2 regions of the Pedococcus aerophilus genome follow, and region 2 is predicted to be linked to the other one. Evidence: riboswitches for the same ligand, from Rfam matches in the RefSeq annotation. Region 2 holds a riboswitch; the other holds the start of a gene.
What was found. A riboswitch is a leader RNA that binds a small molecule or an ion and turns the genes downstream of it on or off. The one in region 2 is predicted to bind cyclic di-AMP.
Positions count from the first base shown of each region.

Region 1 (7,153 bases), 150 kb from region 2:
CCCTGACGACGAGCGCGACTGGGACGGCGGTGCCGACCTCGTGGGGTTCGGCGAGGTGGAGGGGGAGTCCTCCGACTGGGAGGCCGCCCGGGAGGGCGGGCCGGGCGAGCCCGACCCGCGCATCGGGCGGGCCGGCCGGACCGGCACCCTGCTCGCACTGCTCCTCGCGATGGTCGCTGCAGCAGCGGCCTTCCCCGTCGTGGCGGGCGTGGTTGCCCTGCTCTGGTCGTGGGCGGCGCGGACCGCGGACCGTTCGGTGACGTCGCTCGTCCTGCGCCGGCACGACCGCGGGCGGCGGCGCTCCGACGTCCCGTTCGCCGTGGCGGCCAGCCCGTGGCACCTCGTCGTCGGCCTCGTGGCGACGGTGGTCAGCGCGATCCTGCCTGCGGTCGTGGGGGTGTGCGCGGTGTTCAGCGCGGCGCTGGCGATCGTGGCGGTGACCGGGGGTTCGCCCGAGCCCGACCACTCAGGGCCGATCGCCGTGGGCGCGGCCGTCGCCGGCCTGATGGCGTGGTGGGGACCCGGGGGAGCCGGCCTGCGCCGGGGCTCGCGCAGCATCGTCCGGGGCACCACGCCGGGCCCGCGGGCGACCAAGGTCGCCGCGGGGCTCCTGCTCGTCGTCGCTGCCGGGTTCGCGGTCTGGAGCCTCCAGCAGGGTGCGGTGCCGCAGTGGTGGCCGACCCAGCAGCCTTCGGTCGCCGTGCCCGGCGTGGGCGCCTGATGGCCACCGGGGTCAACCCGCCGCCTCCGCTTCCCCCGCGCCGTCCGGCGAAGCGTCCGACGTTGCGGCAGAGCCGGATCTGGCGCGGTGAGGAGATCACCGACACCATCCCGATGGTCGACTCGCTGCGCCACACGCCCTACCGCAACGCCCGGGTGCGCCAGGCTGCGGCCGAGGAGCGCGACGCGCGGGCATCGCTCGACCTGGCCCTGCGGGTCGGGGAGCTCATGCTGCGCTGCGGCGCCGGCGCCCCCCAGGTCGAGTCTTCGGTCATCGCGGTGGCCGCTGCCGCCGGGCTCGACAACCTCGAGGTCGACATCACGCTCCAGTCGCTGCTGGTGCAGTGCACGACGGCGTCCGGCTCACCCATCACCATGCTGCGTGTCGTGCGTTCGGCGACGCGTGACTTCGACCGGCTGACCGCCGTCCACGAGTTCGTCGAGAACCTCGTCGCCGGCAGCTACGACCTCGAGGCGGCTGCCGCACGGCTGCGCGAGATCCGCCGGGCCCCGAGGTTCTGGCCGCGGTGGATGGTGCGTGGCTCGCTCGGCGTCCTGTCGGCCGCCATCGCCCTGATGCTCGGCGCGGGGATCGTCGCGTCGCTCGTCGCGGGCGGGTCGGCCCTGCTCGTCGGGTATGCAGCGCGCGCCACGGGCCGTCGCGGCCTCCCGGACTTCTACCAGTGCGCGATCGGTGGGTTCCTCGCGACCGTGATCGCCTGGGGCGCGTTCAGCCTGGGGGCGAACGGGTGGATCCCGGTGTCCTCGGAGGAGTTCGCGTTCATCGTCGCCGGTGGCATCACCGTGCTGCTCCCGGGTCGCACCGTCGCCTCGGCCTTCGAGGACGCCATCTCCGGCTACTCGGTGACCGGCGCCGGTCGGATGTTCGGGGTGTTCCTGACCACGGCCGGCATCATCCTCGGGGTCGCCACCGGCCTGTCGGTGACGCTGGCGCTCACCTCGACGTTCGACCTGCAGCTGGTCTCGCCGTCCGTGATGTCGACCCGTGCCCTCAGCGCGCCGGTGCTCCTGGCCGTCGTGGGTGCCTTCGTCGTCGGCATGTCCGGTGCCGTCTCGCTGCGCAGCCGCCGCAACCTCGTCGTGCCGGCGGGGGTGCTGTCCGCGGTCGGTGTGGGCGTGTCCCTGGGTGTCGACCGGCTCGACGCCCTGGGCCAGCTCGCGGCCGCCGGGGTCGCGGCGACGGTGCTCGGGTTCGCCGGCCGCCTCCTCGCCCTGCGCATGGGGGCGCCCGCGATGGTGCTGGCCGTCCCCGCGTCCTACGGCCTGCTGCCGGGTCTGGCGATCTTCCGCGGCCTCTACGAGATGGTGAACGGTTCGTCTCCGGACTCCGGCAGCCTCTCGCTCCAGGGTGGCATCACGACGCTGCTGGGGGCGATGGCCGTGCTGCTGGCCATCGCGGCGGGCAGCGTGCTCGGGGAGTTCATGGCAGCGCCGTTCGACCGCCGGATGGTGCAGAAGCGTCGGGTCCGTCGCCGCTGACGGCACCAGCCCACGGCACAAAAGGGACGAACGCGCCATACCCACTTCGGCTTGTTTTTCGGCCAGCGGCTTGTCCCGGAGGCGCGCGCGCCTTACCTTTGACCAGCGCATTCGCGCCCACAACTGCACACCACTGCATTCCCATCCACTGCACACCCGCCGCGCCGAGCCTCGTCATGCGGGTGTTTCACCGGAAGATCTCCGGGCAACGACGAGGACGGGGGACCCAACGCGACCGCCCCGGCGGTCTTGGGGTGAAGCCGGTTCACGCCGGCCGGGCACCTGACAGCCCGAACCCGACAGCTCACCTCGCAGGCGCCGGTCAGGAAGGACCCCCCCTGCAATGTTCTACGCCCCGAAGCACTCTGCCCGGAAGCCCAAGCCCGTCCGTCGTCGCATGGCGGGTGTCGCCATCGCCGGCGCCGCCACCATCGCCGGTGGCATGGCCACCGCAACCTCTGCCTCCGCGGGCACCGTGTGGGACCGCGTCGCCGCCTGCGAGAGCGGTGGCAACTGGTCGATCAACACCGGCAACGGCTATTACGGCGGCCTGCAGTTCTCCGACCGCACCTGGGACGGGTTCGGTGGCGAGCGCTACGCCTCCTCCGCGCACCGCGCCACCAAGGCCGAGCAGATCACCATCGCCAAGAAGGTCCTTGCGGTCCAGGGCCCCGGCGCCTGGCCCACCTGCGGCGCCCGTGCGGGTCTGACCAAGTCCAACGGTGGTGCAGCCGGTGCCGGCAGCACCGCCCGCTCCTCCCGCTCGACCGTGCGCAAGGCCCCCGCCAAGCCCGTCACCGGCGGCAAGCTCGTCGTCGACGGCATCCGCGGCCCGAAGACCAACCGCGCCATCGAGCGCTGGGTCGGCGGCTCGGTCAACGCCGCGATCTCCACGTCCGACGTCAAGGCCCTGCAGCGCAAGGTCGGCTCGTCGCCCGACGGTGTCGTCGGTCCGAAGACGATCCGCGCCCTCCAGACCAAGATCGGCGCCAAGAAGAACGGTGCCCGCACGCTGGACCGCGCCACGGTGAAGACGCTCCAGGCGTACCTCAACCGTCGCTGACCACTGCACTGGGAGAAGGGCCACCGGATGTCCGGTGGCCCTTCTGCATGTCCGGCGCCGGTATCGGTGGGACCAGGATCAGCGGTGTCGGGATCAGGTGCGGGAGGCGTCCTGAAGGGTGGCGGGGTCGGTGGGGGAGGCGAACAGCGCCTTGTAGGCGACGCCAGCCACCAGGCCTCCGGCCAGCGGTGCGAGGACGAACAGCCAGACCTGGCTCAGGGCCGTGCCCCCGGCGAACAGGGCTGGGGCGATGGAGCGGGCGGGGTTGACCGACGTGTTGGTTACCGGGATCGAGATCAGGTGCACCACGGTCAGGGTCAGGCCGATGGCCAGCGGTGCGAAGCCCTTGGGTGCTGCCGAGTCGGTCGCACCGAGGATGACCACCACGAAGACTGCGGTCAGGACGAACTCGGTGACCAGCGCGGCCGTCATGGCGTACCCCTGGGGCGACGCCGCGCCATACCCGTTGGTGGCGAAGCCGTCGGCAGCGTCGAAGCCGTCGCGCCCGGAGGCCACCGCAAACACGATGGCCGCGCCGGTGATGGCGCCACCGAGCTGGGCCAGGAAGTAGGTCGGGAGCTGTCGCCAGCCGAGGCGTCCGGCCATCGCCAGGCCGAGGCTCACCGCGGGGTTGAAGTGACCGCCCGAGACGTGGCCGAGGCCGTAGGCCATCGTGGTGACCGCCAGGCCGAAGGCGAGCGCGACGCCGAGGTAGCCGACGCCGACGAACAGCGCCGACCCGCCGGACTCCGCGGTGGCGGTGGCGGCCAGCACGGCGGTTCCGCAGCCGGCGAGGACGAGCCACAGGGTGCCAACGAACTCGGCGGACAGGCGACGAGCCAGGCTGTACTCGACCGGTCGGTCGGCAGGGGCGGGGGTCGGGTGGTTGGGCATCGGGATCCTCTCTCGGAAGTGTTGTCACCACTTCGTCGTCCCGACCCGGGAAAACGGCACGCCCTATCGCGAACTTCTCGGGTGTGAGGCCTGTCACCCAGGTGCATCAGGCGTCTGCTGCGGTCCTCGGAGTCTGGACCGAGGGGCGTCCTCTCCGCTGCCTGTCGGCGACTGGGTGTCGTCGTCCGAGCTGACGTCGGTAGCATCGTCGCCGTCCGTCGACGAACAGTCGGCAGGCGTGCCGGCGTGGCGCAATTGGCAGCGCACCTGTCTTGTAAACAGGGGGTTAGGGGTTCAAGTCCCCTCGTCGGCCCTTGGCCCAGCGGAAACACCTCCTCGGTCCGGTAACCACCCCACCCCATCGTTTTGGCCATCCTCTTCGCCCACGAACCGCCGCGGATCTGCTCCTTCGAGGGCGGCTGGAAGACGTGGGGTCGGTGACGGTGGCGACGGCGGTGCCGACCCGTTCAGCGTCGAGCAGTCCCTGCGCCACATCACGTTCCTGACCATCGCCCACCTCATCGCTCGTGACTGGCGAAGTCGGGCTCGCGTGGCGACTGCGACGCCTGATCCGGACCGCGACCTACGTGGCCGCGTCGTTCCCGTCATGTGGACGCGGCGGCTACGTCGTGCAGTTGAACGTCAAGGCCGCGGGCCGAAGGTGCTGCCGCAGTCCCGTGTGAAGGCTTGGCTTTGACGCCTCTCCCTGTATTAGCATCGGCGCAGGTCAGAAAGCCGGCCAGTGACGCGACCAGACGCATTGCTGGAGGATGAAGTGCCGTTCGAAGCCGTTGACAACCTCGGCCCGTCGTTGATGTTCGACTACCTCGTGAACACGGACACTTGGACCTGCTCCGAAGGCATCAGGGCTCTGTACGGTGTGGCCGAGGGGCAGCCTGTGAAGACGGCGCACATGCTGGCGCGCATCGTCGCCGAGGACCGAGACACGATCTTCGGAATGTTCCAGCGCACCCTCCAGACCCCGGGCCCCTTCTCGTGTGAGTTCCGAATCTGCGACCCCCGAGGGACGATTCATCACGTGGTCCTTGCCGGTGAGAGTCGAGCCGCCCCTGGGCAGGTGGAGCGGGTGCAGGGGTTCATGGTGGACATCACCAACTCCGTCCGGCAGGGTGCGGCCGAGGCTGTGGAAGCCTCAGCCGAGCACCGAGCCGTGATCGAGCAGGCGAAAGGAGCGATCATGGCCACCTTCGGCATGAACGAGGCCGCCGCTTTCGCTGTGCTCCAGCGCTTTTCGCAGAACCACAACATCAAGCTTCGAGATCTGGCTGCTCGAGTTGTTTCTGACGGGGTCTGCGGGTCCGAGGACGACGTCACGCGGATCCGGCAGATGTTCAGTGGCACACCCGCGTGAGTCCACGCGCTCAGCACACGATGGGCGACCCGTGACTCGGCGCTCTCGGTACCGCGTCCCCACGCGTGCTGCCGAGCCACGGGTGCGAGGTACATACCCCGGCCATCGGGTCACAAACGGAAGACCACAGACGCGCGCGAGAGCGGTGGCGCGGTCGCCGCTCGCAGATCACACCCAGCTCCTGCCTGCAGATGCAGCGACGCCTCGTCCTGGGGGGGAAGGACGAGGCGTCGCCGCACGTCGCTCGACGGCCACCAAAACAGCCACTACGCGCCAACGTCGGTGTTCTCGGTGGTCGTGAACGTGCATGGAGACTCTCACCACGCTGTTGGATGAGGACGCAGGGCACTTCACAACCCCGACTGTCTCCTGAGACAACGTTGTCATCGGTGAACGGATCCGGCCATGGCCCATCCGGACCATTCTGGAACTAGTCCTCTGCGAGCAGGATCGGGCAGCGCAGCGATCAGAGACGGGGCAACCTCCAGCGGGACCCGGCGCCTGGCCCACGTGTGCGCCAACTCTGAGGTGTGCGTGGCCGCAACCCAGCGTTGGCTTCTCTGCCGGAGAAGGTGAAGCCGTGCCGCTGGTGACTTGGACAACGGGACGCTCGCAGGCGTTGCCGACGACCTGGGTCCAGGGCTCGTCAGCAGGCATGTTCTGCCCACGCCCCGAGCGAACGTTTGCAGGGACCGTGGCGGGGCAAGTGACGTGGTGGAGGTGGTCAACGATGACCAATGGTTCAAGCCATCTGCTCCCGGATGGAACGACGTTTCCCCCTGTGACGCCAGACCCGCCGGCCCCGCCAGGCTATGTCGAGCCAGTCGTGATGGAGTGCGGGGCGGTCCCGTTGGAAGCAGAGGAGTCCCCCGCGACACCCTCTGATGACGACTAGGCGCCGGCGCTGCGCTGCTGGCAGAGACGACGTCGCTGCTGGCGATGTGCCGTCGGCGTTGAAGCTAGGGCTGCCGAACGAGTCGACGATGCGCCCGGCAACATCGCTGAGGCGTTTGACTTGTCCGCCAGAGTCTTCGCTGTTGCCGACCAGGACGAGCTGTCGGATGCGGCCGGAGTGGTCGTGGATGCGGTACCCGTACTGGAACGGGCCGGGGTTGCGGGGTGGTGAGCGGCCCCACCGGCCCCTGGGGGCATCGAGCTCAAACGTGAGAGCGGAGTCGGTGATGGTGGTGTCGGCAGACGACACGAGGGACTCCCGCTGACTGGTCGAGGTGAAGGTGTGGCCGCTCTGTGACCGAGGCAAAGGGATTCTTGTCGGGTCAGCCCTCGACTCCTGTGGCCGTGTTGGAGGTGCCGACGGGTTTCGATTCGGGTGAGCCACGTTCACGCAGGTAGACGCTGAAGATGACCATGCTGGCAACGGCGAGGAACTCGGACTGCCAGCTCTGGAACGAGCGGTTCCAGAAGTCGGGTGCGACGAGATACTGGGACCAGCTGAAGGGGACTTGGAGGTCTTGGAGCTGTTCGGCGTTGTATGCGGAGCGGCCGGCGATGAACTGCGCGCTCCACGACCCGATGAAGACCGCGCCCATCGTCGGCCCCAATGACCTGGAAAACAGGGCGGTGCGCCACCCGCCGACGGCGGC
Region 1 covers NZ_BAAARN010000003.1:163,198-170,350, reverse strand. The annotation lists gene ABD286_RS12845 (serine/threonine-protein kinase) at 1-721, shown strand, start outside; gene ABD286_RS12840 (threonine/serine exporter family protein) at 721-2,220, shown strand; cyclic di-AMP (ydaO/yuaA leader) riboswitch at 2,399-2,553, shown strand; gene ABD286_RS12835 (transglycosylase family protein) at 2,564-3,283, shown strand; gene aqpZ (aquaporin Z) at 3,377-4,177, opposite strand; tRNA gene ABD286_RS12825 (tRNA-Thr) at 4,418-4,490, shown strand; gene ABD286_RS12820 (PAS and ANTAR domain-containing protein) at 4,920-5,549, shown strand; gene ABD286_RS12815 (DUF6766 family protein) at 6,827-7,153, opposite strand, start outside.
Region 1: it holds a riboswitch for cyclic di-AMP, as region 2 does, so the genes downstream of both, ABD286_RS12835 (transglycosylase family protein) here and ABD286_RS12130 (C40 family peptidase) in region 2, are expected to answer to the same signal.

Region 2 (7,153 bases):
GCGCCTTCGCACCGAACCTGTGGGTCTTCGCGCTCGCCACCGCTGCCGTCGGTCTCGAGGCAGCCGTCTTCAACCTCGCCCGACAGGCGTACCTCACCGACGCCGTCCCCCTCGGCATGCGCGCCCGCGCCCTGTCCACGCTCGGCGGGGTGAACCGCATCGGGTTGTTCGTCGGGCCCTTCCTCGGGGCCCTGGCCGTGCACCAGGGCGGCATCCGCGCGGCATACCTCGTCGCGGCGGTGGGTGCCTTCGCGGCGTTCCTGCTCGTCGCGTTCGGTCCCGACCTCACCGCCACCCACGAGGCCTCCATGGTGGAGCGGTCCGGGGCGTCGGTGTGGTCGGTGCTCGGCAGCCACCGCCGCACCCTCCTCGCCCTGGGGAGCGGCGTGCTCGTCATCGCCGGCGCGCGGGCCTGCCGGACCTCTGTGCTCCCCCTGTATGCGGAGTCGATCGGGATCTCCGCGTCCGACACCGCGCTGGTGTTCGGGATCGCGGGCGCCGTGGACATGCTGCTCTTCTACCCGGCCGGGCTCGTCATGGACCGGTGGGGCAGGGCGTGGATCGCCGTGCCGACCGTGCTCGTCCTCGGCGTGGGGATGATGCTGCTGCCGCTGACGGCCTCGATCGTGCCGTTGACCGCGGTGGCGATGGTCATGGCGTTCGGCAACGGCATCGGCTCGGGCATCGTCATGACGCTGGGCGCGGACGCAGCGCCACCGGAGGCCCGGCCGCAGTTCCTCGGTGGCTGGCGGCTGATGGCAGACCTCGGCGGGACGGCCGGGCCCCTGCTGGTCGGCGCGATCGCGCTCGTGGCGCCGCTGGCGGCCGCGATCGTCACGGTGGGTGCGCTGAGCATCCTGGGAGGCGGGTGGCTGGCCTACTGGGTGCCACGGTTCGACCCCGTCCGCCGCCGCGCCTGACTCCGTCCGCCGTCGAGATCGATCGCGGATCCGACGACGCTCGGCGCGAGGTGACACCCGCAGGTGAGAGGCTTGGCCTGTGACGGACCTGATCGACACCACCGAGATGTACCTCAAGACGATCTTCGAGCTCGAGGAGGAGGGCATCGTCCCCCTGCGCGCCCGCATCGCCGAGCGTCTCGGGCACTCCGGCCCCACGGTCTCCCAGACCGTCGCCCGCATGGAGCGGGACGGTCTGCTCAGCCTCGGCGGCGACCGCCACCTCGAGCTCTCCGACCAGGGCCGCCTGCTCGCGACGCGGGTCATGCGCAAGCACCGCCTGGCCGAGCGGCTGCTCGTCGACGTGATCGGGCTCGAGTGGGAGTACGTCCACGACGAGGCCTGTCGCTGGGAGCACGTGATGTCCGAGCGGGTGGAGCGCAAGATCCTCGCCCTGCTCAAGGACCACCACGACTCGCCGTACGGCAACCCCATCCCCGGGCTCGACGAGCTGGGTGAGGAGGAGCCGATGGAGGGCTTCCGCACCGGTCTGCAGACCCTCACCGAGCTCGCCGGCGAGCAGCCCGAGACCGTCCTCGTGCGCCGGATCGGTGAGCCGGTCCAGGTCGACCACGAGGCGCTCGCGCTGCTGACCGTGGCCCGGCTGCTGCCCGGCGAGCGGGTCCGTGTGCACCGTGCCGAGGGCCGGGTCGTGGCCGTCCGCGAGGACGCTCCGGACTCCACCGCGGTGTCCCTGCCCGACGACGTCGCCCAGCACGTCTTCGCCGCGCTCATCTGATCGGTCCGTGGTAGCGCCTATGGGTCGCTGAGCACGAACACCGGGGTCCAGGCCCGCCTTCGATGCACGTTGAGGGCCGTTTGTTGGCGTTTTCTTGACTCGCCGTGACACGAATGTGACATTGCCGAGGCCTTTGGGTACGGTGTCCGAGGCCTCTTCGCCCCCCGAAGAGACTGGCCCGTTGTGGAAACGCCTAGTCCTGTCACCACGCCCGGGTCCACCAGCAACACCGCTTGGCAGGAGCGGGGGACCCAATTTCGGGCCGTCTCCGGACAGTCCTTGGGGTTAAGTCCTCGTGTGAGCGCCCGCAAGGTCGGGCGGCAGACCACGAGGGCCGGGTGACACACCTCCACCCGAACCCGACAGCTCACCTCGTAGGCGCTGGAGGTTCAACCATCGTGGCTTCACACTCAACTGGTCGCCATCGCGCGCCGGGTCGTTTCAACCCTGTCTCCGAGCTCGCTGACATCGCCGCCAAGGCCGCTCAGCCCGCCGTCAAGACCTCCGCCGTGATCGCGGCCTCTGGTGGTCTCGTGGCGTCGTTCGCTCTTCCCGCCTCTGCCGCCCCGTCCGCCGAGCCGTCCACCAAGGGTGCAGCCACCGCCGCTGCCCCCGTGGCCGTCCAGGCGCCCAAGGCCGCTGCCCCGCAGGCCGCCGACGCGTTCGGTGTCATCGGCTTCACTGCCACCGCCAAGCCGAAGCCCAAGCCGAAGCCGCGCCCTGTCGTGGTCCCGGTCGCCGAGACCCGCGAGACCCGCGAGGCCCCCGGCACCGCGAGCCGCTCGACGCAGCGCCAGGCGCCCGCGAAGGCCGCAGCGGAGCCTGCAGCCAAGACGTCCTCGAAGCCGGCCGCCGGTGGCGTCCTCGGCATCGCGGCGCAGTACGCCGGCATCATGTACGTCTACGGGGGCACCACCCCCGCGGGCTTCGACTGCTCTGGCTTCACGTCCTACGTGTTCCGCCAGGTCGGCATCAACCTGCCGCGCACGGCCGAGCAGCAGCGTCAGGCCGTCACCCCGGTGTCGAACCCGCAGCCCGGTGACCTCGTGTTCATGGGCTCCCCGGCCTACCACGTCGGCATCTACGCCGGTAACGGCAAGATGTGGGACAGCCCGCGCACCGGCAAGGCCGTCGCCCTGCGCGACATCTGGTCCTCCAGCGCCACCTTCGGTCGCCCCTGAGCGCATCCGCTCCGAGGCTGACCTCCAGCTCCACGAAGGGCCCCCACCGCAACGCGGTGGGGGCCCTTCGCTGCGTGCCGGGGTCGTCCTGCTCAGCCGGCGAGCATGGCCTCCATGGTCGCGATCTCGGCGGTCTGGGAGTCGATGATCGACCGGGCCAGCTTCTTCGCCTCGGCGTTGCTGCCTTCCGTGAGCTCGGTGCGGGACATCTCGACCGCGCCCTCGTGGTGCTCGATCATCATCGTCAGCCACATCCCCTCGAACTTCGCTCGCGGGGTGCCCTCGAGCGCGGTCAGGTCGTCGTCGCTCATCATGCCGCCCATCGAGCCCATGTCGTGCCCCATGGCGCCGTGGTCGGTCCCGGCGGGGTCCTCGCCCCAGCCGGTGAGCCACCCCTGCATCTGGGCGATCTCGGGTGCCTGCGCGGCCTTGATGGCCTTGGCCAACGCCACGAAGTCCTCGCTGGTGCCCATGCGCAGGGCCATGTCGGCCATGACGATGGCCTGCTGGTGGTGGGGCACCATCTCGGAGGCGAACGAGACATCGGCATCGTTGTGCGCCCCGGTGGCCGGGGTGGCCTTGGCACCGGGGCTGCCTGACGACGAGCTCGAGCCCATCATCGAGCCGTTGCCGGAACCCGACATCATGGAGTGGTCGTCGTCGCCACAGGCGCTGAGCGCCAGCCCGAGGACGAGGGTGGTGGAGGCGCCCACGAGGGCGCGGCGGAACGTGGTCATGGTGGTCCTTCTCTGTTCTGGTGCGGGTGGGGTGGCGGTCGCGCCCGGGCAGGGCGCAGCCCGCCTACGTCCGCGAGACGCAGAGCAGCAGGAGCGAGGTCGTATGGCGCGTCGGAGGGCTGCCGCGCACGCGGCGCCTGCGCACGGTCTGCACGGGAGCGGCGTGGCCGGGGCGACCCAGGAGGGCCAGGGCCGCCAGCAACGTCAGCAGGCCGAGCAGCAGGCGGAGCACCGCGGTGCAGATCTCTCCACCGTGCCCGGTCAGGTCGTCCGTCGGCGTGACCGCAGCGACGGTGGCGACGAGGATGACGACCTGAGGGGCCATCGACATCATGGGGTGCCCTGACTGGTCGGCGTGAGGGGCCTGGACCTGAGTCGGCGCGTGCTGCACGGGCGCAGGGCCGTGGCCGGGCTGGTGTCCGGGCAGGAGCCCGCCGTGGCCGATCCCGAACCCGTGCATGACCATCACCCCGAGCAGCACGAGGGCACCGGTGAGGGAGCGCGCGAGCCCGCGCGCTGCATACCGTCCGGTTGCTTTCCTCACCGCACCAGCCTACGTCGGCGTCGCCGGGCAGACCGGGCCACAGGTCCCGCCCCTGCCGCCTGCGCCGCACCCGTGTGAGGATGGACCGATGAACGCAGTGGAGATCGACGTCTGGGCCGACGTGGTCTGCCCGTGGTGCTACCTCGGCAAGAGGCGCCTCGAGCTGGCCATCGCCGAGAGCGCCCACCCGGCAGAGGTCACGGTGACCTACCACGCCTTCGAGCTCGACCCCAGCACGCCGAAGGGCACCGGGGACACCGTGCTCGCCTGGCTAGCCGGTCGGTACGGCACCGACCTCGCCGGGGCCCGGGAGATGGCGGAGCGCCCCGCGACCCTGGGCCGACCGGACGGCATCGAGATCGACGTGGACACGCAGCTGCGGTCCAACTCCTTCGACGCCCACCGGCTCGTCGCCCTCGGCCTGGCCCAGGGAGGGCCGGCACTGCAGGGCGCCGTGCTGGAGCGGATGTTCAACGCCCACTTCACCGAGGGCAAGGCCATCGACGACATCGAGACCCTCCAGCGCCTCGGTGCCGAGGCGGGGCTGGACGGCCGCCGCGTGTCGGCCGTGCTGGCCGGGGACGAGTACACCGAGGAGGTCCGCGGGGACGAGGAGGCCGCCCGCGAGCTCGGGATCACCGGCGTGCCGTTCTACATGGGCAACCAGAAGGTCGGGCTGTCGGGCGTGCACACCGTGGAAATCATCGGCAAGCTCATCGAGGCGGCTGCCGCCGACGACGAGCCGGCGACGGCCGACACCTGATCCTCAGGCCAGGACCGCCTCGAACGCCGCCAGCAGCCGATCGCTGAACAGCACGAAACGGACGACGTCGATCACGTCTTCGTTGTCCGGGTGGGCGGCGCGCTCGTGGCGCACGGCCGCAACGGCGACCCGCGCGACCTCGTCGGCGTCCCAACCGTAGACGCCGGCACTCACGGCCGGGAACGCCACCGAGCGCGCGCCGACCTCGCGCGCGACGGCGAGGCTCCGGGTGAAGCACGAGGCGAGCTGGGCCGGGTCGGTCTGGCCCCGGTGCCTGTCCGGCCCGACGGTGTGGATGACCCAGCGGGCAGGCAGGTCGCCGGCGCCGGTCGCCACGGCATCACCGACCTCGAGGCCGTCGCGGTGGGTGGTCGCGCGCAGCAGTCGGCACTCTGCGAGCAGGGTCGGTCCGGCTGCGGCATGGATGGCCCCGTCGACACCGCCCCCACCGAGCAGGGCCGAGTTCGCCGCGTTGACGATCGCGTCCACGTGCTCACGGGTGATGTCGCCGCGCACGGCCTCGATGCGGGTCATGCAGCCACGCTAGGACGCCGAGCCGGCGACCGCCCGGTAGCTTCGCGGGCGTGGCGATCCAGGAGTGGCCCGAGCACCGGGTGCGGCGACCGTGGCCGCGGTGGGTCCGCCGGGCGCTGGCCGGGGTGGCGGTCGTGTCGCTCGGCACGGCTGCGGTCGGGGTCCTGTCCGAGGCCCGGTGGTGGTCCCAGCCCGACGAGCAGGCTGTCGTCGTGGGACTCGACGACCGGCTGGGCGCGCTGCCCACGGGTTCGCGCTACGGCTGCCGGTCGACGATCCTCACCGAGTTCGCCGTGGCGGAGCCACGCTCCGGCCTGCCCGGCACCTTCTCCGAACCCACCTGTGAGGGCCGGTATGCCGTCGGGTCGACGGTGACCGTCCGCCGCCTTGCGGACGACCCCGGCGAGGTGCTCCTCGACCCGAGCGGGCCGTGGGACGTCGCTCGGGCCTCTGGCTGGGCGGTCGTCATCGCCGCCTTCGCCCTGGCGCTGCTGTGGCTCAAGGACACCGCCCTGCGCCTGGTCCTGCTCGGCCCGATCTGGGTCTGGACCCGGCTCAGCCGACGGCGCCGGGACCGTGCTGCCGACCGCCGCCGGCGCCGGTGAGGTGCGGCGGCGGCATACCGGTCAGGGGTTGACGGCGAGGAAGACGAACGCCGCGAGCAGGACGAGATGCACGCCGCCCTGGAGTCGGGTCGCGCGACCCGGGACCACGGTGAGGACGCTGACGAGGACGGTGAGACCGAGCAGCACCATCTGCGTCGAACCCAGGCCGAGGAGCAGTGGTCCGTCGAGCCAGATCGAGGCGATCGCGATGGCAGGGATGGTCAGGCCGATGCTGGCCATCGCGGACCCGAGGGCGAGGTTGAGGCTGATCTGGATGCGGTTGCGCTGGGCGGCGCGCACGGCTGCGATCGACTCGGGCAGCAGCACGAGCAGGGCGATGACGACACCGACGAACGACTGCGGGAACCCGGCCGCGGCCACGGCCGACTCGATGGCCGGGGACTCGACCTTGGCCAGGCCGACGACGGCGACGAGGGAGGCGAGGAGCAGGCCGAGGGAGGCGTAGGTCGCCTTGTTGCTCGGCGGGTCGGCGTGCTCGTCGTTGAGTGGCTGGCCCTCCTTGCCGACGGGCAGGAAGAAGTCGCGGTGACGAATGGTCTGCGTCGACACGAACATGCCGTAGAGGACCAGCGAGATGACGGCCGCGAAAGCCAGCTGGCCGGGGGTGAACTCCGGCCCCGGCTCACCGGTGGTGAACGTCGGCACCACCATGGTCAGGACGGCGAGCGTCGTGACGGTGGCCAGCGCGGCGCCGGTGCCCTCGGCGTTGAACGAGATGAGCTTGAACTTGCGGGCACCCATGAACAGCGACAACCCGACGATGCCGTTGCACGTGATCATCACGGCGGCGAACACGGTGTCACGCGCCAGCGACGAGGTCTCCGGGCCACCCGAGATCATCAGCGTGACGATGAGCGCCACCTCGATGATGGTGACCGCGACGGCGAGGACCAGCGAGCCGAAGGGCTCACCCACGCGATGCGCCACCACCTCCGCGTGGTGCACGGCGGCGAGCACCGCGGCGGCGAGCGCCACGGCGATGACGACGACGGGCAGGGTGCCGAGGTCACGTCCCCAGGAGAGGACGAGGGCGACGAGCGCCACGGCAGGAGAGAGGGTGGTCCAGGTGA
Region 2 covers NZ_BAAARN010000003.1:17,487-24,639, reverse strand. The annotation lists gene ABD286_RS12140 (MFS transporter) at 1-920, shown strand, start outside; gene ABD286_RS12135 (iron-dependent transcriptional repressor DtxR) at 1,000-1,698, shown strand; cyclic di-AMP (ydaO/yuaA leader) riboswitch at 1,897-2,094, shown strand; gene ABD286_RS12130 (C40 family peptidase) at 2,097-2,879, shown strand; gene ABD286_RS12125 (DUF305 domain-containing protein) at 2,972-3,616, opposite strand; gene ABD286_RS12120 (hypothetical protein) at 3,681-4,160, opposite strand; gene ABD286_RS12115 (DsbA family oxidoreductase) at 4,249-4,923, shown strand; gene ABD286_RS12110 (O-acetyl-ADP-ribose deacetylase) at 4,927-5,457, opposite strand; gene ABD286_RS12105 (hypothetical protein) at 5,508-6,062, shown strand; gene ABD286_RS12100 (calcium:cation antiporter) at 6,084-7,153, opposite strand, start outside.